4 regions of the Sporosarcina pasteurii genome follow, and region 4 is predicted to be linked to each of the others. Evidence: riboswitches for the same ligand, from Rfam matches in the RefSeq annotation. Region 4 holds a riboswitch; each other region holds the start of a gene.
What was found. Region 4 has a riboswitch for S-adenosylmethionine ahead of AB1H92_RS12460 (methionine ABC transporter ATP-binding protein). Riboswitches for the same ligand answer to the same signal wherever they lie in the genome.
Positions count from the first base shown of each region.

Region 1: another riboswitch for S-adenosylmethionine. It lies ahead of AB1H92_RS01205 (aliphatic sulfonate ABC transporter substrate-binding protein); the one in region 4 lies ahead of AB1H92_RS12460 (methionine ABC transporter ATP-binding protein).
Region 2: another riboswitch for S-adenosylmethionine. It lies ahead of AB1H92_RS05525 (hypothetical protein); the one in region 4 lies ahead of AB1H92_RS12460 (methionine ABC transporter ATP-binding protein).
Region 3: another riboswitch for S-adenosylmethionine. It lies ahead of AB1H92_RS13830 (methionine biosynthesis PLP-dependent protein); the one in region 4 lies ahead of AB1H92_RS12460 (methionine ABC transporter ATP-binding protein).

Region 1 is NZ_CP160452.1:249,382-254,265, forward strand. It holds gene AB1H92_RS01200 (hypothetical protein) at 118-318, shown strand; SAM riboswitch class I at 566-676, shown strand; gene AB1H92_RS01205 (aliphatic sulfonate ABC transporter substrate-binding protein) at 809-1,792, shown strand; gene AB1H92_RS01210 (ABC transporter permease) at 1,809-2,648, shown strand; gene AB1H92_RS01215 (ABC transporter ATP-binding protein) at 2,662-3,375, shown strand; gene acsA (acetate--CoA ligase) at 3,378-4,884, shown strand, end outside.
Region 2 is NZ_CP160452.1:1,222,084-1,226,967, reverse strand. It holds gene AB1H92_RS05540 (aspartate aminotransferase family protein) at 1-434, shown strand, start outside; gene AB1H92_RS05535 (sigma-54-dependent Fis family transcriptional regulator) at 1,023-2,879, shown strand; gene AB1H92_RS05530 (DUF2200 domain-containing protein) at 3,246-3,599, shown strand; gene AB1H92_RS05525 (hypothetical protein) at 3,699-3,941, opposite strand; SAM riboswitch class I at 4,054-4,153, opposite strand; gene AB1H92_RS05520 (UPF0158 family protein) at 4,251-4,625, opposite strand; gene AB1H92_RS05515 (YfiT family bacillithiol transferase) at 4,880-4,884, opposite strand, start outside.
Region 3 is NZ_CP160452.1:2,872,389-2,877,272, forward strand. It holds gene AB1H92_RS13815 (zinc ribbon domain-containing protein YjdM) at 71-412, opposite strand; gene AB1H92_RS13820 (MATE family efflux transporter) at 447-1,781, opposite strand; gene AB1H92_RS13825 (methylated-DNA--[protein]-cysteine S-methyltransferase) at 1,785-2,306, opposite strand; SAM riboswitch class I at 2,441-2,544, shown strand; gene AB1H92_RS13830 (methionine biosynthesis PLP-dependent protein) at 2,619-3,752, shown strand; gene AB1H92_RS13835 (flavin reductase family protein) at 3,827-4,321, opposite strand; gene AB1H92_RS13840 (sporulation histidine kinase inhibitor Sda) at 4,578-4,718, opposite strand.
Region 4 is NZ_CP160452.1:2,596,882-2,601,765, reverse strand. It holds gene AB1H92_RS12485 (acyl-CoA dehydrogenase family protein) at 1-624, shown strand, start outside; gene AB1H92_RS12480 (arsenate reductase family protein) at 819-1,175, shown strand; gene gcvH (glycine cleavage system protein GcvH) at 1,480-1,860, shown strand; gene AB1H92_RS12470 (toprim domain-containing protein) at 2,025-2,363, shown strand; gene AB1H92_RS12465 (thioredoxin family protein) at 2,377-2,676, shown strand; SAM riboswitch class I at 2,730-2,834, shown strand; gene AB1H92_RS12460 (methionine ABC transporter ATP-binding protein) at 2,988-4,013, shown strand; gene AB1H92_RS12455 (methionine ABC transporter permease) at 4,006-4,674, shown strand; gene AB1H92_RS12450 (MetQ/NlpA family ABC transporter substrate-binding protein) at 4,740-4,884, shown strand, end outside.

The DNA.
Region 1 (4,884 bases), 950 kb from region 4:
CTTTACATAAAAACGGCTAAACTATAGCACATAGGAGCGATTGTTTTTGTAATGTAAGAAATCTCTAGTACTCGTAGAGAAAAGTTTCCATTATCTTTGTAAAAGGAGTGATGAGAAATGTCAATGAGGCATAAAAATTATCCGAACAAAGCTGATTACGAACCAAACGTGGACAAATATACAGTAGACACTGGCGAATTGCCGCTTTCTGATCCAGCCGAATCGAATGCTACAGAAGTGTTTCGAAAGAATGAGGCGAAAACTGAAGAAGGGCAAGTACAGTCTGCATTTGGTCAAAATAAGAATAGAAATTCTTAATCGTATCGCCGCTGAACATTATATGTGACGTTGTTTGGCGGTTTTTTTGATTGGCTATTCCTTGGTGTTAATCTTCCTTGTTCAATCTTAAGTTTGTCTGATATTAGTTAAAATCTGTAAATAAAAGTATTTTTTCTATGACTAATCACCTAAAATCGAAATGTAGTGTTGACAATTACATTTTTTCAGACTATAATAATTTTCAATCAATTAAATTTATAAATGATTTTTTTACAACTACATAGATCTCTTATTAAGAGCGGCGGAGGGAATAGGCCCTATGAAGCCCGGCAACCAGCAGATATCTATCTGAAAAGGTGCTACATCCTACAGGTTTACCAAACCTGGAAAATAAGAGGAGGAATTTTTCGGCCCTCTTCTTATGAAGAGGGCTTTTCTTTATTTTATTAAGGGATAAACCATAGATTTAGATCACAATAAAACCGAGTATACATATTTGGTTAATATAAATTAGTAGGAGGAAATGATAATGAAAAAATGGATTAAATTATTAACAGTCATTGTTAGCGTAACGTTCATCTTCGCGGCTTGTTCATCCGCGGGGGGAGAGGAAAAGAATAAACCGAAAAAAGTTGTTTTGGATTATGCATATTACTCGCCGACAAGCCTTGCGCTTAAAGAGTTTGGCTGGGCAGAAGAAGTATTTAATGAAGAAGGCATTGAAGTGGAATGGGTGCTGAGTCAAGGAAGCAATAAGGCGCTTGAGTTTTTAAACTCTAAAAGTGTCGACTTTGGTTCAACGGCAGGCGCAGCAGCATTAATTGCGAAGTCAAACGGTTCTCCAATTGAGTCTGTTTATATTTTTTCAAAACCTGAATGGACAGCGCTTGTGACAACGGGCGATTCAAACATCGCATCAGTAGAAGATTTAAAAGGAAAGAAAGTAGCTGCAACATTAGGTACCGACCCATATATTTTCCTACTTCGTTCATTGGAGGAGGCAGGATTGTCATCAAAGGATTTGGAAATCGTGAATTTACAGCACTCAGATGGAGCGAATGCACTTTTAACAAATCAAGTCGATGCATGGGCCGGGTTGGACCCGCATATGGCAAAAGTTGAAATTGATTCTGGTGCGGCATTATTTTTACGCGATCATGATAAAAACACATACGGAACGTTGAATGTACGATCCGAATTTGCGGAACAACATCCAGAAGTTGTTGAAAGAGTAATTGAAGTATATGAAAAGGCAAGAAAATGGGTTGTAGAAAATCCAGAGGAAGCCGCTGAAATCCTAGCAAAAGAGGCGGATATGGCACTTGAAGTTGCACAAAAGAGTCTAGAACGAAACGACTTTTCGGACCCGATCCCAGGCGCGAAGCAAATTGAAGCACTGAATGCAGCTGGTGATGTGTTGCAGGCTGAAAATGTCATTAAAGAAAATGTTGATGTTGAAAAAATTGTTAATGAATTAATTATTGATCGGTATTCAAAAAAGGCAATCGAATGAAATAGGGGGAAAAGACATGACGGTCAAAATAGATGAAAATGAATTGCTTGAAGCGAAAGAGAAGTCGGTTAAAGTCGGTGCTGAATTAAAAAAGGTGAGGGGTTTCGCACTTGGCTTCATTATTCCGGTTGTTCTTTTAGTCGTATGGGAAGCAGCTGTACGTTTCAACTTACTCGACGCCTATGTCTTTCCCGCTCCGACAACGATTTTACAAAAGATTATTGAATTAGCGAAAGAAGGTACGCTTTGGGGGCATGTAGGAATTACTTTCTTCCGCGTATTGATTGGTTTTCTAGCAGGAACGGTAGCCGCGGTAGTATTGGGGTCTGTTGTCGGCTACTTTAAATGGTTTGAGCAGCTGATGGACCCGTTAATTCAAGCATTTCGTTCGATTCCATCTTTGGCCTGGGTCCCATTGTTCATCTTGTGGATGGGAATTGGAGAGGCTTCGAAAGTGATGTTAATTGCAGTAGGTGTGTTTTTCCCAATCTATTTGAATATCGTTTCAGGTATTCAAGGGGTCGACCGCAAATTAATCGAAGTGGGGAAGATTTATCATTTCACACCGTTACAAACGGTTCGCCGAATTATTTTTCCAGCTTCACTTCCGTCGTTTCTAGTCGGTTTACGTAGCGGAGTCGGGTTAGGATGGATGTTCGTTGTCGCTGCTGAATTAATGGGAGCGAGTCAAGGGCTCGGCTATTTACTCGTTCTTGGTCAAAATACGTATTCACCAGAACTCATCATTGCCAGCATTATTTTATTTGCAATCATCGGGAAAACGACCGATTACTTATTGAAATCCTTGGAAGCCCGCGCTTTAAAGTGGCAAGACAATCTACAAAATCAACTATGACGGAGGGATTATGATGTTGAAAGTAAAACAGGCATCGAGAACATTCAATGACGGACTTGCAGGATTTAAAAATATATCATTTTCCATCCAAGAAGGCGAAACAGTAGGGATTTTGGGAACGAGCGGATGTGGGAAGAGTACGCTGTTGCGGGTTCTATCGGGGCTAGATCAGGACTTTGAAGGGGACATCGAACTTGCAGGGTTAGGCGAGCAACCTATCGGAATGATTTTTCAAGAGCCAAGATTAATGCCATGGCTCACAGTCAAAGAAAATATTCTATTCGGTGCGAAGGACGCGAAGAAAGTAGATGTTCAAGAGTATTTGAATCTTGTTGGTTTATCTGATTTCGGAGACCATTATCCAAAAGATTTATCAGGCGGCATGGCACAAAGAACTGCAATCGCACGTGCGCTTATTGGCCAGCCGGGTGTCTTACTTCTTGACGAACCATTTAGCGCACTTGACGCTTTCACTAAAATGCAATTGCAAGATTTATTGTTAAAAATACAGAAGAGCCGTTCTACAACAATGATTATTGTCACGCATGATATTGATGAAGCACTTTACTTATGTGATCGGATTTTCATCCTAGGCGGGCAGCCTGGAACCTTACAAGCACAAATGTCTATTGAGACAGCAAAACCCCGAGATAGAGGAGATTCATTCTTAGCATCAAAAAAGGCGGAAATTTTGGACGTTTTACATATCGATAAGGAGGTTGAGTGAACATGGCAATCGAAGAGGTCATTTATCCATATGAAGGTAATTACAATATAACGGCGGAACTGCCTGTACGAGAAGATTTCTCGTGGAAAGCAATTGAATCAAATTTTAGCTGGTCCGAAACTGGAAAAGTAAATATGGCTTATGAATGTGTGGATCGCCATGTTGCGGATGGTTTTGGAGACAAAGTTGCGCTCCATTACTTCGGGGAAGAGGAAGAATATACATTAACGTACCGTGAGTTGAAAGAGAAATCGGATCTTTGGGCGACTGTTTTGAAAAAGCGCGGAGTTAAAAAAGGGGATTTTGTCTTCGTCTTTTTATCAAAACATCCTGATTGTCACATCGCAATGCTTGCTGCTATTAAACTAGGTGCTGTTGTCGGACCGCTTTTCGAAGCATTTATGGAAGACGCAGTAAAAGAGCGGATTGCTGACTGTGAAGGAACTTATTTAATTGCTTCGCCGGAACTAATTAAGCGTGTACCGCGTGCGGAATTGCCTTCATTACAAACGGTTTGGATTACAGCGGAGCCTGAACAATGCAAAGGCGATGAGATTTCATTGTACGCAGAAGCCCGAGCGATTGAAGCTGAAGAAGACATTATCGAGTGGGTGGATCTAGAGCATGGGCTAAATGTTCATTATACGAGCGGTTCAACAGGCCGTCCGAAAGGCATCATCCACGCGCATCGGGCAATGATTCAGCAATACATTACGGGTAGATGGGTGTTGGATTTAAAAGAAGACGATATCTATTGGTGCACAGCTCATCCTGGTTGGGTGACGGGAACGGTATACGGTGTTTTCGCGCCGCTGCTCAACCGTGCAACTATCGTCATTCATGGCGGACGATTCAATGCTGACGAATGGTATTCCGTATTGGAAAAGTCAGGCGTCACAGTTTGGTATAGCGCGCCGACTGCATTCAGAATGTTGATGGCGGAAGGCGACGAAAAGTTAGCGGACTATGATTTATCTAAAGTCCGCCACATTTTAAGTGTCGGTGAACCGTTAAATCCTGAAGTGATTCGTTGGGGAATTAAAGCATTATCCAATCGAATTCATGATACTTGGTGGATGACAGAAACAGGGGCGCAACTCATTGTTAATTTGCCATCGGAGAAAATTATCCCGGGATCGATGGGGAGACCTTTTCCAGGAATCGAAGCGGCGATTTTAGACGATGACGGTCAAGAGCTGCCATCTGGTGAAGTAGGACATTTAGCGCTAAAAGCAAATTGGCCTGGCATTATGCGTGAAGTATGGAAAGACCCTGCTAAATATTCAACGTATTTCCCATTTGAAGGATGGTATGTATCAGGGGATTTGGCAACAATCGACGAAAATGGTTACATCTTCTTCCAAGGAAGAAGTGACGATATGATTAACTCTTCAGGTGAACGAATCGGTCCATTTGAAGTGGAAAGTAAACTCATCGAGCATCCAGCTGTCGCGGAAGTCGGCGTCATTGGAAAACCGGACGCTGTAAGAGGCGAAATCGTGAAGGCGT
Region 2 (4,884 bases), 1.4 Mb from region 4:
CTGCTGTATGTGCAAATATAGAATATATGATAGAAGAAAACCTAGTTGAAAAAGCAAAAGAAACGGGTAAATATTTCGAAAAGAAATTATTGGAGTTAAAGGACAAACACCCTACTGTGGGTCTGGTTGCTGGAGCTGGAGTTCTCTGGATTGTAGAACTTGTTAAAGATGAGAAAAACACTCCTTTTATAAAACTTGATAGAAATACAAGTCACGAGGCTGATCCAAGCACGTATCCAATTAACATCATCAATTCAAAAGCGCTTGAAAAAGGCGTATTAATTGGCGGTTTTGTCCCTAACACTTTACGTATAGGTACATCCTTAGACATTTCTAAAGAAGATATTGATAAAGCAATTGATGCACTGGATTATGCCTTAGACCATTTAGATAAACTAGCCGCGCAAGTGCAGGAGCAAAAGGCCTTAGTTTAATAGTACTTTTATTGTCACTAGACCTTCCCTTTAACTGGTTAAGGGGTTCTAATTTAGAAGTCTAATTTCTTCACCTAGGATTAACATTGAATTTCGTTGACTTTGTAATAATCTCAAACCCAAAAATGACCGCCTACCTTTTTAAGGAGACGGTCATTATTTTTGTTGATTTTTAATAAGTAATCAATAATTATTCAAGATTTACCCAAACTGATTTTACTTGCTGGATTCACGGTTTCAAATGTTTCCCCAGAGACAGACTCGACAAACTCTCCACCAAATAAATAGCTTCTTGGGACTTCCACGTAAAAAATCCTTTACACGACCATCTAGCTGTATCTCCTTTTCTACAATTAATGTTTTTGACATACTTATCTTCCCGTTTTTTAAAGATTTAGCTCAATAGGGTTTGTAACTAGTATGAATATTGCAACTGTACTTAAGGTGATTTCGTGGCTCCATCTTTGATGCTTATTCGATGATGGGTCAATTCGTCCCGATTTAACGCGATTGATTGTACCTTCAAACTGTGATAACCTGTTAATGTATTTAGAATTTACTGTTAATTGTTGCGAGGGAGGTTGAAGAATGAATACAGTCTTGGCAAATAAAGACTTGATAAAATCTTGGGAGCGGAGCAAAAAACACGGTGCTAACTTGGCTAAAACGCAAGAAGCTATGCTCCAAGAATATGAACTTAAACTTCAACAAGAGAAAAAAAGAGATTTATTGAATAGCATGCATCCGACAATTGAAAGCTTGGCATATTCTTTAAAGTCTTCCAACACAATTGTTGCCATTTCTAACTCCTCAGGTTATTTACTCAATAGCATAGGTAATCTTTCATTTCTAGATGAAGCAGAAAAAAATAATTTACAAAACGGGGCTTGTTGGTCCGAGCAGATGCGTGGTACGAATTCAGCGGGCACTGTTGCCATTGAGCAAAAACCATTGACTGTTATTGGTAGTGAGCATTATTTACCATCCCATCGTACGCTATTTTGTGCTGGTTCCCCTATTTTTAATTCTATTGGAGAATTGGATGCAGTTTTGAATATAAGTGGACATTTTAGCGCCTACCATCCTGCGATGCTTGGGATGGTAGATAACATTTCTCGTAGCATAGAGAACTGGATGCTCGTCCGTCAACCTAAGCCACAACTTGTCCTTTCCCTTTATCCAGAATCAAAAAAATACTATGAAGCTTTATTTGCAGTCGATTTACACGGACAAGTTATTGGGATGAATCGTGAAGCACATCGCCTATGTCGGATAGATAACTTGTTAGTCACTCCGATTTACCTAGAAGAATTGTTCTCAAACACAGACGAGTTGCTATCTAGAACCATGAAGACCAGCTCCACTTCTTTGATCCGGCTTTACACAAAAGGTACTGAACAAAAATGTTTTTTCGCTTCAATTGTATATGATTCTCGTCCCCAAAATTTTGCATATACAGAAAAAATAAAAACTGCTACAAAACAGTTCACTACAGATAGAAAAAGCACGTCTTCCTATTCATTTAATGACATTTATGGGGCGGATAAAACACTTAAGTCAGCACTTTCCACAGCAAAAAAAGCCGCTAAAACAGATTATACAATTGTAATTACTGGGGAAAGTGGCACTGGAAAGGAAATGGTAAGCCAAGCCATTCATCAAGCCAGTACACGTTCAACAAAACCATTCGTCGCTCTCAACTGTGGTGGCATTACCAAAAGCCTGGCTGAAAGTGAATTATTTGGCTATGAAGCTGGGGCATATACAGGAGCAAAGCAATCGGGACAACCCGGCGTCTTCGAACAGGCACATGGAGGCACCCTTTTCCTAGACGAAATTGCCGAACTTCCTATTGATATACAAACCACATTATTACGGGTCCTTCAAGATTTCAAAGTGAAAAGAATCGGTGGCGTAAAGTCTGTTCAAGTGGATGTTCGACTTATTACTGCTACACATACCGACCTTTGGGAAAAAGTGCAAGAAGGCAGTTTTCGTGCCGATTTATATTACCGTTTACAAGGCATATCTATCGTACTGCCCCCACTTCGAAAGCGTGAAGACCGCTTACAATTTGCCTATAAATTATTATCTAAAATTCAGGGAGAGACTCATAGATACCCACTTACTTTCTCTCCTGTTGCAGAGCAGTTCATTGAAGATTATTCATGGCCTGGGAATGTTCGTCAAATGAGTAGTGCGATACGTGAAGCTGCCTTTTTATCTACAGGCGATACGATTGATATTCAATCTTTTCCAAACTATATTTTATCGGATTTTCAAAAACGAGAGACGACAGGCTCTTTACTGCAAGACACGGAGCGTAAAGTGATTTTAGAAACTATGAATAAAACAGGCGGAAATGTTGCTGAATCAGCGCGTATTCTTGGAATTGGTCGAAATACCCTTTACAGAAAACTAGACAGTTTTTCACTGAAAAATTAGTAATGAATTGATACAATATAAGATTTTAATCCAATATAAAGAGCGGCAACCTCATTCAAATTATTCGGCAGTAACTGTATAACTATGTCCTATGCAGTTCCAAAAAACATCGGGCTTAGCCGATGTTTTTTGGTGGTCATGAATTATCCATATCGACGATTCATTTTGTAACAGCGGATATTGCGCACGTAAAAAGAAATAAAAAAATCCTTTTTCATTTTGAGGAGGATTAACTGATAGTTAATATATTTACGCTTCAATAATACCTTAAAACATTATATAAAAAAATGTTATACTTGTTACAATCTTTATTGATGCTCAATAAAATGATTTATCCATAAGTAGAAATATAAAGGAGCCAATCTCATGACCAAACATAAAATTTATTCAATGAGCTTCTCTAGCGTCTATCCCCATTATGTTACGAAGGCAGAGAGAAAAGAACGTACAAAGTCAGAAGTTGATGAAATTATACGTTGGTTGACAGGATATTCCCAAGCAGAATTAGAAGCACAAATCGAAAAAAAGATAGACTTTGAGACCTTTTTTGCAGAAGCGCCCCAATTGAATCCTTCACGGACGCTAATCAAAGGAGTGGTCTGCGGCATCCGAGTGGAAAATATCGAAGAACCATTGATGCAGGAAATTCGCTTTTTGGACAAACTCATTGATGAATTAGCAAAAGGTAAAGCGATGGAGAAGATCTTGAGGAAATCATAATATGGTAAATTAAAAGCCTATTTCCATGTAAAAAACAGGAGATAGGCTCTTTATTTTTAGTTAGCATTATCCTCCACAATCATCTCGTCAATGGCTCTATCATTGAATGATTGTTTGTTCTCCGAAGACATGTGTAAGTAACGTACGTCTTTTCTCCTCTACAACTGCCGTTAAACGATTAATCTCTTCCTGAATTCCCTCGATTTCAGCCAGTTTGACCTGAATGTCTTTCCGTGAAATCGTATCTCCCAGTTCATAATAATCAATTTCCTTCTGCAACTGCGCAAGTTTATGGTGTCTTTGGATGGAAGATGCTGCCCCCGTTACCTCTTGCTCCTTCAATTGTTATTGCTCTGCATAAAGCTGTTTTAACTTTGTCATTGTAATTCCTCCCGAAATTTTCCCAAATAAAAAACTATTCCCGATTAAGAGAAGAGTGCATTTGCAAAATTTCTTCTCATCATTCAGGTTCGCCTGTTGGATGTAGCACCTTACCAGCTAGCAGGTTGCTGAGACTTCGTCGGGCCAATTCCCTCCGTCTCTCCTAATAAGAAAAGAGTCTATTATTTAGTTGATTCCAGTATATCATAACTTTTCGTCAAAGAAAGCGTATCCAGTCTCAGCTTGCTCTGAATGACCAGCGCCAGGCACTCATAAAGAATGCTCTAACCACGTCGACATTTTTCTTTTGGCATAATCATTCTCATAGTCGTACCATGCCTGTTCAATTTCCTGTCCTCTAATTTGATCCTTAAATGAACGGAAAGGCTTTTTCCCATTAAGCGCATCTATTAAGCGTTGGGTAACTTCTGGCTCTTGCTTTTTGGCGAAATCAACCATTAAGTCATATGCTTCAGACGAAGTCATTTGTGGAATTGGCACTAAGAATTCTCCTGTATCGTTATCATCCCTACCGATTTCCGACTCCTCTGAGATAAGAATTTCCTTTGTTTTCTGATTAAACATGTACTTTATTTCGTCATTACCATTTAAAAATGCTTCTATGAGTGCCTCTGTCACCTGCATTTTATTCACCCTTTCAAAATTATCGACACAAGGTTCCTATTCCACTTTGAACTGTTTTAAAACTAGCACTGAGGATTAGTTTTGTACACATTTGCACAATCCTATTCATGCGGATACATATAAAGGAAAGGATTTATTGCGTCTCGGTAAATAATCGATGAAATACAGGTGCTAAACATAAGCAAACCAAAAATCGCCAGGCTTTAAAACAATGTTAACATCGTTTTGAAACCTGGCACCAATTTATAATAGATTTACT
Region 3 (4,884 bases), 280 kb from region 4:
CCTCAATAATACGCGCAACACAAAAAGCGCCCATTGTAGATCAAGAGAATTCAACAATGGACGCCATGAATTATAATTTTTTCACAAACTCTGTTTTCAACTGCATCGCACCAATGCCATCGATTTTACAATCGATGTCATGGTCTCCTTCGACGAGGCGAATCCCTTTTACTTTTGTTCCTTTTTTAACGACGAGAGAACTTCCCTTTACTTTCAGGTCTTTAATGACTGTGACCGTATCTCCGTCTACTAATATATTCCCATGCGCATCTTTAAAGACTCTTTCCTCTTCAGCTGGTTCATTTTCTTCCCCTAATGTCCATTCATGTGCACATTCTGGACAAACTATGAGGTTGCCATCTTCATACGTATACTCCGAATGACATTTCGGGCAATTTGGTAAATCGTTCATATGATTTTTCCTCCAATTTCTCAATTCATCTTCTTTAATTTATCACTTTCGCGCGTCTCCAACGACCAAAACGGTAATACAAAAATGCAAACAGGCTGCTGATGACAAAGCTTATGCCAATCCCTAAAGCAATCCCCTTTTCACCGTAAATCGATGACATCGTATACGTGAGCGGGAAACGCAAGATCCAAAACGAAATGATATTCAAAATGAGTACTTGGAACATGGCGCCTGCTGCACGAACCGCTCCATTTAAAATAAAGTTTATACCTAAAAACGGATAGAAGAAAGCAACCATTTTCAAATACTTTGTTCCGAATTCAACTGCGTCTGGTTCTTGGATAAATAAACGAATGCCATAAGTAGCAAATAAAAACATTATAGAAGCTAAAACAATCATAACACCTAAATTATAAATGAATCCATAAAACGTAATTTTATGCACACGTTCCCATTTATTCGCGCCAATATTTTGCCCAGCCATACTATTCACGGCTACGCCAAGCGCCTGTGCCGGCAGCATAATTAAACTATCCAAACGTTGGGACGCCCCGTACCCCGCAACAACCGGCGCACCAAATGAAGCAACGACACTCATAATGGCCATAGACCCTGCAGAGATGACACTCATTTGAAGCCCTGCTGGAATTCCCAGCTTCAAAATACTCCCTACTTCCTGCTTTGACGGCAACGAAGGTTTTGAAAAAGGGACAAGATTCTTCGTTACCGTGAAATAAACACCTAGGCCAAACGCTACACCTTGAGAAAGAATTGTCGCATAGGCCGCGCCTTCAATTCCCCAGCCGAATACGCTAATAAACACGGGATCTAAGATCGTATTTAAAATGACGGCTGTCAATACAAAATAGAGGGGCGTTTTTGAATCACCTACTGAGCGGTAGACCGTTCCAATGAAATTATAGCCAAATAAAAACAACATCCCGATGAAGTTAATTTTCAAATAAGCAGAAGCCATGGGGACCATTGTTTCGGGCGTCCCAAGCCAACTTAAAATATGTTCTGATAAGACATATCCGGCGATACCTAATGAAATTGACATCAATGTAAGCATGACGACAAAGGCATTTAAGTATCGTTTGAGTCCTTCTTCGCTTCCTTTCCCTTTTTGTTGGGATAAAATCGTCAAAGCGGCGTTGTTTAAACCGATGACAAAAGATAGGACGGTAAAAACAATTGTGCCTGAAATCGCCACAGCCCCCAGTGCATCCGCCCCGATTAAATTCCCAATCCATAAACTATCAATAAATTGATAAGAAATTTGGAGTAAATTTGTCAATATAATAGGTGCTGAAGAAATGAACAGCTGTTTAACAATATTCCCTTCCGTAAAGTCATGTTGTTTTGCCATGTCCTACTCCCCTCTTGTACCTCCCGACCGCTCTAATTCAAGCAATTGTTCTTTCATCGTCAAACCTGCACGAAAACCGCCTAGTTTACCATCTTTCGTCAACACCCGGTGACACGGAACGACGATTAAGACCGGGTTTGCACCAATGGCTCCCCCAACCGCACGAACCGCTTTTGGTTTTTGAAGGCGTTCAGCAACGTCCGTATACGAAATCGTGTCTCCATAAGGGATTGTTTGCAATACTTCCCATACACTTTGCTGAAAAGGTGTCCCATACAAATCAAGCTGACCTGTAAAAATTTGACCTTTTCCATCTATAGTAGCACGTAGTTCATTTACATAAGGCTCTATGACCTCCTGATTTTCTTCCATAAGCGCATTGCGAACACGCTTCGCCACCCAATTGGAGAGCTCTTCGAAAGGAGCATCCGGCGTTCCGATGTAACATAATCCTTTTTCTGTCGCAGCCATATACATGGACCATTCCGCAAGTTGCACCTCTAACCAATAAACCGTTTGTTTCATATGTACTCCCCCCCATTCCTATCCTCTAATTTATAATCATTTTACATGTTTAACAGAATCTCTGCTTGTTTAATTCATCAAGTCGTGATAGCATAAATATAAATCTGTATCTTCCAACAATTTAATATTTTCATTTCTTATCCAGAGAGACGGAGGGATTGGCCCGATGAAGTCTCAGCAACCAGCCAGATGGCATTGGTGCTAATTCCAAAAGGTGTGATCGCCTTGAAGATAAGAAGATTGACTTCGTGATGATTAGGAGCACTCTTCTTATAGAGTGCTCTTTTTTTATTATAGAAAGGGAGGATTATATTGAAAAACAATCAGTTAGCCACTCAACTTGTCCAATTAGGAAATCGCAGTGATGCTAAAACAGGTGCGGTGAGTGCCCCAATTTATTTATCGACAGCTTTTGAACATACGGGCATTGGAGAATCCACGGGTTATGATTATTCTCGAACGAAAAACCCTACGCGTGCCCTTTTGGAAGAAGGTATCGCCAATTTAGAAAGTGGTGATGCAGGGTTTGCCTGTAGCTCCGGTATGGCCGCCATTCAGCTCGTCCTTTCAATATTTCGTTCGGGCGATGAACTCATTGTACCTGAAGATATTTACGGCGGCACATACCGTTTACTCGATGATTACGCGGATTTTTATTCAATTCAAACGACCTATACTGATTTTGCTAGCGTTGCCCAGGTAGAAGCATGTATTACACCAAAAACAAAAGCGCTATTTATTGAAACGCCAACAAATCCACTCATGGAAACGATTGATATTCAAGCATACGCGGCACTTGCTGAAAAGTATGAGTTACTCCTTATCGTAGACAATACGTTTCTAACGCCATATTTCCAAAGACCAATTGAGCTTGGTGCTCATATTGTTTTACACAGTGCTACTAAATATATTGGCGGCCATAATGATGTACTCGCAGGACTCGTTGTTGCGAAAGGGGATGCACTTTGCCAGCAATTAGGCGAGAATCATAATACGATTGGCGCAGTTCTTTCTCCAACCGATGCCTGGCTAACGATTCGCGGACTAAAAACGCTCCACTTGAGAATGAAACAACATGATGAAAATGCGAAAGAAATTGTGGCTTATTTAAAAACAGAGCCACTCGTGAAAGATGTGTTATATGCGGGGCAAGGCGGGATGGTATCTTTTCGTCTTCAAAAAAGCGAGTGGGTCAATCCGTTTCTGCAAAATCTCAACCTCATTACTTTCGCTGAAAGTCTTGGTGGCGTTGAAAGTTTTATCACGTATCCTGCCACACAAACCCATATGAGCATGCCGGAAGAAGACCGATTACGTCGCGGGGTTTGTAATAAACTACTGCGCTTTTCTGTCGGTGTAGAAGATTGCGATGATCTAATCGCGGATTTGAAACAAGTCTTTGCGAAATTAAAGCGCAAGGCCTATCAACAAACGGTCGTTAATTAGCAAACTTCGTTGTGCCTGCGAAATAAAAAGGCCGTCCAACCAGTCAAAATAGGCAGGTTGGACGGCTTTGAAAGTTAAGATTGTGGATAAAACGTTTTAGGAATTTGGCCAAAAGTACGTTTATGATAGAGAAGAGGATCTTTCTCGTTATTTTGGATATCTACTACTTCACCAATCATAATTGTATGGTCGCCAGCTTCAACTTTCTGATGAACTTTACATTGTAAAGTAGCTAATGAATCTTTCAGAACTGGTAAGCTTAGTTCGGACTTTTCCCACTCACATTGTGCAAAACGATCTGCAACACGACTTGCAAATAACTGACAGATGTCTCCTTGATCAGAAGCTAAAATATTCACTGAGAAACGCTCAACTTTTAAAAAGTCTTCATAGGATCCTGCATTTTTATCAATCGACCATAAAATAAGCAAAGGGTCTAGCGATACAGAAGCAAAAGAGTTCACCGTTAATCCCATCGGCTCATTTTGTTCGTTGAATGCTGTTACGACAGTGACACCCGTTGGATAATTTCCCATAACGGATTTGAAACTTTCTATCTTGTTGTCCATGATTCAAACCTCCATCATTATCTATCATCTATTATAGCGTACATGAAAATTGGCCAGTTGTGTCAATAAAATGCTTATTTTCGAATAAATCGACAACACCTTGTCAACTAAACTCGCACCTTGTCATTATTCTACTATACGAAGTACATGCAAGAGACGTTCCGATTTGTGAAAAACAAACGTGTAAAGTTGCGATTTACATATTAACTACCACACGTCTGTACACACCTTTTCCTGTACAGCGCAACTGCTCCCTTTATTTTGGTCTGCCTTTATACATAAAGATCCGGCGTCGTTTAAGTGCTGATTCTAGTTGTTGAATAAAGTTAGGATCAAGCCCTAATTTCTTAGCTTGATAATATGCCTTGATAAGTTCTTCATCTGTTAGACTTCTCATGATGCTGTACCGGAGTTCCCCTTTCTGGACGATTGTTAATGTCAGACAACGCGATAGTCCCTTACATTGATAAACCTGTTATACCAAGCCCCATTAGGTTAGTAACAGGAAATATTAAGTTTTTATTTTATATCAAAATAAAAGGAATAGTCAAACAAAAATAGAG
Region 4 (4,884 bases):
GAATATGAAGTTGAGCGAATTTACCGAGATTCCCGTATTAATCGTATTTTTGAAGGAACGAATGAAATTAACCGTATGCTAGTGCCTGGAACATTTATGCGAAAAGCGATGAAGGGTGAATTGCCGCTTCTGCAAAAAGCGCAAAGCTTACAAGAAGAGCTACTTATGATGATGCCAGAAGAAGTTGGCGATGAAGCTTTAGCACAAGAAAATGTACTTGTGAAAAACGCAAAGAAAATCGGTCTGCTTGCGGCGGGACTTGCGGCACAGCGCTTTGGTACAAAACTAGAAGCGGAGCAAGAAGTACTTGTAAACATTGCGGATATCGCACAAAACATCTTTGCGATGGAATCTGTACTGTTGCGTACGGAAAAAGCAATTGCACGAAATGGCGAAGAGAAAGAGAAGCAAAAAATCTTATATACTGAAATCTTCTGTCAAGAAGCATTCGAAGCTATTGAAAAAGATGCGAAAGAAACACTTCTATCGGCGGTAGAAGGAGATAACCAGCGTATGATGTTGTCCGCATTACGTAAATTAACTCGTTCTACGCCGTACAATATTATCGCGAAAAAACGTGAAGCTGCTGAAAAGCTGATTGACGAAGCGAAATATACCGTTTAAATAAAAAACGAAACCGCCATTCAGCCGCGACAGGCATACGTCGAACTGACGGAGTGGTGCACTCTGCCGCATAGTCAGTTTGCTTATAACCCGAGTGTCTGGCGATAAAAGTTGGATCAAAAACCCTTCAGATGACTATTAAAGCATCTGAAGGTTTTTTTTGATATGATGGGGGCACTGGAGGGAATTTAATTATGGACATTACATATTACGGATATCCTAAATGCAGCACATGCCGAAAAGCGAAGAAATGGCTAACAGACAAAGGCATCGACTTTGTCGAGGTGAATCTTGTAGAAGCACCTCCAACGGTAGAAACATTACAAGAAATGATTGAAACTTCGGGACTCGACATTAAAAAGTTTTTCAATGTCAGTGGGAAAGTTTATCGTGAACAAAACTTGAAAGATAAGCTACCAACACTGTCGGACGAAGAAAAAGTAGCGCTACTCGCTTCAAATGGTATGCTGATTAAAAGACCAATTGTATTTGGCGATGGGAAAGTGACAGTTGGTTTTAAAGATGAAACGTTTGACGAGGTTTGGGGCTAATTGTTCCGAATTTCAAGTCGGAAAGTTATCTAATAAGTTAGTAGACTTATCAGGTAATCTTGTATTTTAGGGTAAACTATGGCATTATTGAAGTGACTGAATTAATTTTATAATGATTGATTATGATGCAAAAACGAATGTTGTGGTAGATTCGTATCGGAAGGTTCGGTTATATGGATTTATTTCCGTTAATTGTAGTGGAAGGGGTCTTCCCAGGATGGAAATCAAAGCAGTCCGGATTTTCCTAGAGTATGTTCGATTATGAAATTAATTCAATTAACTATGAATATTTGGAGGCTATGACATGAACACACCGAAAGAATTGAAGTATTCTGAAGAGCATGAATGGGTGAAAGACGAAGACGGTAAATACCGTATTGGTATTACACATTTTGCGCAATCGGAACTTGGCGATATTGTTTTCGTTGAACTTCCGGAAGTAGGCGATGACATTACTGCGAACGAGCCATTTGGTAGCGTTGAGTCTGTAAAAACAGTTTCAGAACTATATGCACCAATTAGTGGTAAAGTTGTAGAAGTGAACGAAGAGCTAGAAGATAGCCCTGAATTTGTAAACGAATCTCCATATGAACAAGCATGGATGATTGTCGTTGAACCATCAGATGTTTCAGAACTAGATTCACTCATGTCAGCTGAAGAATACGATAAAATGACAATTGAGTAATCAATGAAAACCGAACGTCGGGAGAGTTATTCCCTGACGTTTTTTTCTTGCAATCATTCATGCATGAAATTTTGTGCATAAATGAGTATGATAAAGTTCATGGATGGAAAACTATACAGCAGTATTGCGTTTGAATAAATGGTAAACGAGGATGGAGGGATTGTGTGGACCGACAAAAAGTGATAGTCGTAGAAGGAAAAGCAGATCGCTTTCGGTTAAAACGGATCCTTGCTGAACCTGTTCAAATCATTTGTACATTTGGTACGATTAGTGAATATCATCTTGATGAATTGATGGAACCTTACGAGGCGAGTGAACTTTTTGTTTTTGTAGATGCGGATGATACAGGAGATAAAATTCGCACTTTATTCAAAAAAAACTACCCTTGGGCGATTCATTTATATACTGATGAATTTTATAAAGAAGTTGAAACGACCCCGTACGATATCTTGGCTGAACAATTGGATGGCTATTTTAATATTCACCGAGAATTTTTACTGTAAGAGGATGATGGTTATGGAAACGTGGACACGTGAACAATGGGAAACTGTGATGCATGATTCAAGTAAAGCTTTGTTCTATTTATATACGCCTATTTGTGGGACGTGTATGGTTGCGTCTAAAATGATGGAAGTAATTCATGCGATGAGGAAAAGTATACCAATGGGAAAGGCAGACTTGAATTATATTGAAGACTTAGCAGTAGACTATCAAATAGAAAGTGTGCCTTGTTTACTCATCGCAGAAGATGGTGTCATAAAAGAGAAAATCTATGCTTTTCAATCTGTTCCACATTTACTTGAAAAGATTGGTTGACAAAATTCAACTAAATGTGATAAGTTATTAGTTATTATAAAAGAATAGTAAAACTCTTATTAAGAGCGGCGGAGGGAAGTGCCCTATGAAGCCCGGCAACCATCACATTTGTGAAATGGTGCCAATTCACACAAAGCGGTTGCTTTGGAAGATGAGAGATTGGACAAACGATTTTTTTTAAAAAACGTAAAGCCTTTCTACTCACTTGGTGGAAAGGCTTTTTAATTTATCGGAAAGTAAACATACTATATGAGAGATAGTATCTACCAAAGCGTTCAAGCAATTGGATTTTAAATGAAGGTGGAAAAAAGATGATACATTTACAAGATGTTGTAAAACAATATGGGACAGGCCCAAATCAGATTGCGGCCGTAGATGGCGTCACGCTTTCGGTTAGGGAAGGCGAAATATTTGGCATCATCGGTTATAGTGGTGCAGGAAAAAGTACGTTAATCCGCCTATTAAATGGGCTTGAAATGCCAACTATTGGATCGGTTAAGGTTGGCGGATTAGAAGTTTCTTCAATTAAAGGTAAACAATTAAGATTGGCGCGTCAAAAAGTGAGTATGATTTTCCAACATTTCAACTTACTATGGTCAAGAACCGTGAAAGATAATATTGCTTTCCCACTTGAAATCTCAGGTGTTGCGAAAGCAGAACGTGAAAGGAAAGTAGCGGAATTGATCGAGTTAGTCGGTTTGAGCGGACGTGAAAATGCTTATCCGTCTCAATTATCGGGAGGTCAAAAACAACGAGTGGGCATCGCACGTGCACTTGCAAATGATCCGGAAGTATTGCTTTGCGATGAAGCAACATCAGCGCTAGATCCTGAAACGACTGACGCGATCCTCGACTTATTAACAGATATAAACGAACGTTTAGGTTTAACGATTGTCCTGATTACGCACGAAATGCATGTCATTCGTAAAATATGTCATCGTGTTGCCGTCATGGAAGCTGGAAAAGTCGTGGAAATTGGTGATGTGCTGGAAGTATTCCAAACACCGAAAGAGCCGATTACGAAACGATTCGTCGCACAATTAACAGAGTCTGCTGATGCAAAAGAGGCAATTGAGCATCTTAAAGAAGAGTTCCCGACAGGAAAGCTTGTCAAGCTTGCTTTTGTCGGCGAGCGCACAGAACAACCAATTCTTGCAAGTCTAATCCGTAAATTCAACATTGACGTCAATATTGTCCAAGGGAATATTTCCCATACACAAGCAGGGGCATATGGAACGCTCATTTTACAGCTTGTTGGTGACGATGAATTGATTGAAAAGGCAATTGGCTATCTTCATGAACAAGATGTACAGACGGAGGTGATTGGTCATGATTGAAAGCCTTCTACCAAATGTCGATTGGGATAAAATGTGGGAAGCAACTATAGAGACGCTTTACATGACCGTCATGTCAACGCTGTTTACATTTATTATCGGATTAGCGCTAGGCATCTTATTGTTTTTATCAGCCCCTGGACAATTATGGGCAAATAAATTCATTCATACGATTACCGGAGCCGTTGTAAATATATTCCGTTCCATTCCATTTATTATTTTAATTATATTACTAATTCCGCTTACAAAGTTACTTGTCGGGACAATGCGTGGACCTGAAGCAGCTTTACCGGCGTTGATTATTGGTGCGGCACCGTTTTATGGCCGTATGGTTTTAATTGCACTACAGGAAATTGACAAAGGTGTGATTGAAGCTGCAAAGTCAATGGGTGCAAAAACATCTACAATTATTTTCAAGGTGTTAATTCCTGAATCGATACCGGCCCTCATCTCAGGGATTACGGTTACAGCGATTGCGCTCGTGGGATATACGGCGATGGCTGGTGTTATTGGTGCAGGAGGGCTTGGTACATTGGCTTTCTTAGACGGTTTCCAACGTAGTCGAGAAGACGTCGTATGGGTCGCAACGATTCTAATATTAATTGTTGTATTTATTATCCAATTCATTGGAGATTTGTCTGTTAGAAAACTAGATAAAAGATAATTATTTGGGAACAATAGGCTTAGCTTATTTACCATATAAACATACGGAAAAGGGGAGTTCATACAATGAAAAAGTTTTTATCTGCGATTTTATTGGCGGCACTTGTGCTAACATTGGTTGCTTGCGGTACGAAAGACGATAAAACTACTGGTAGCGGCGATAAAGAAACAGAATTGGTTGTTGGTGCTTCAAACACACCTCACGCAATTA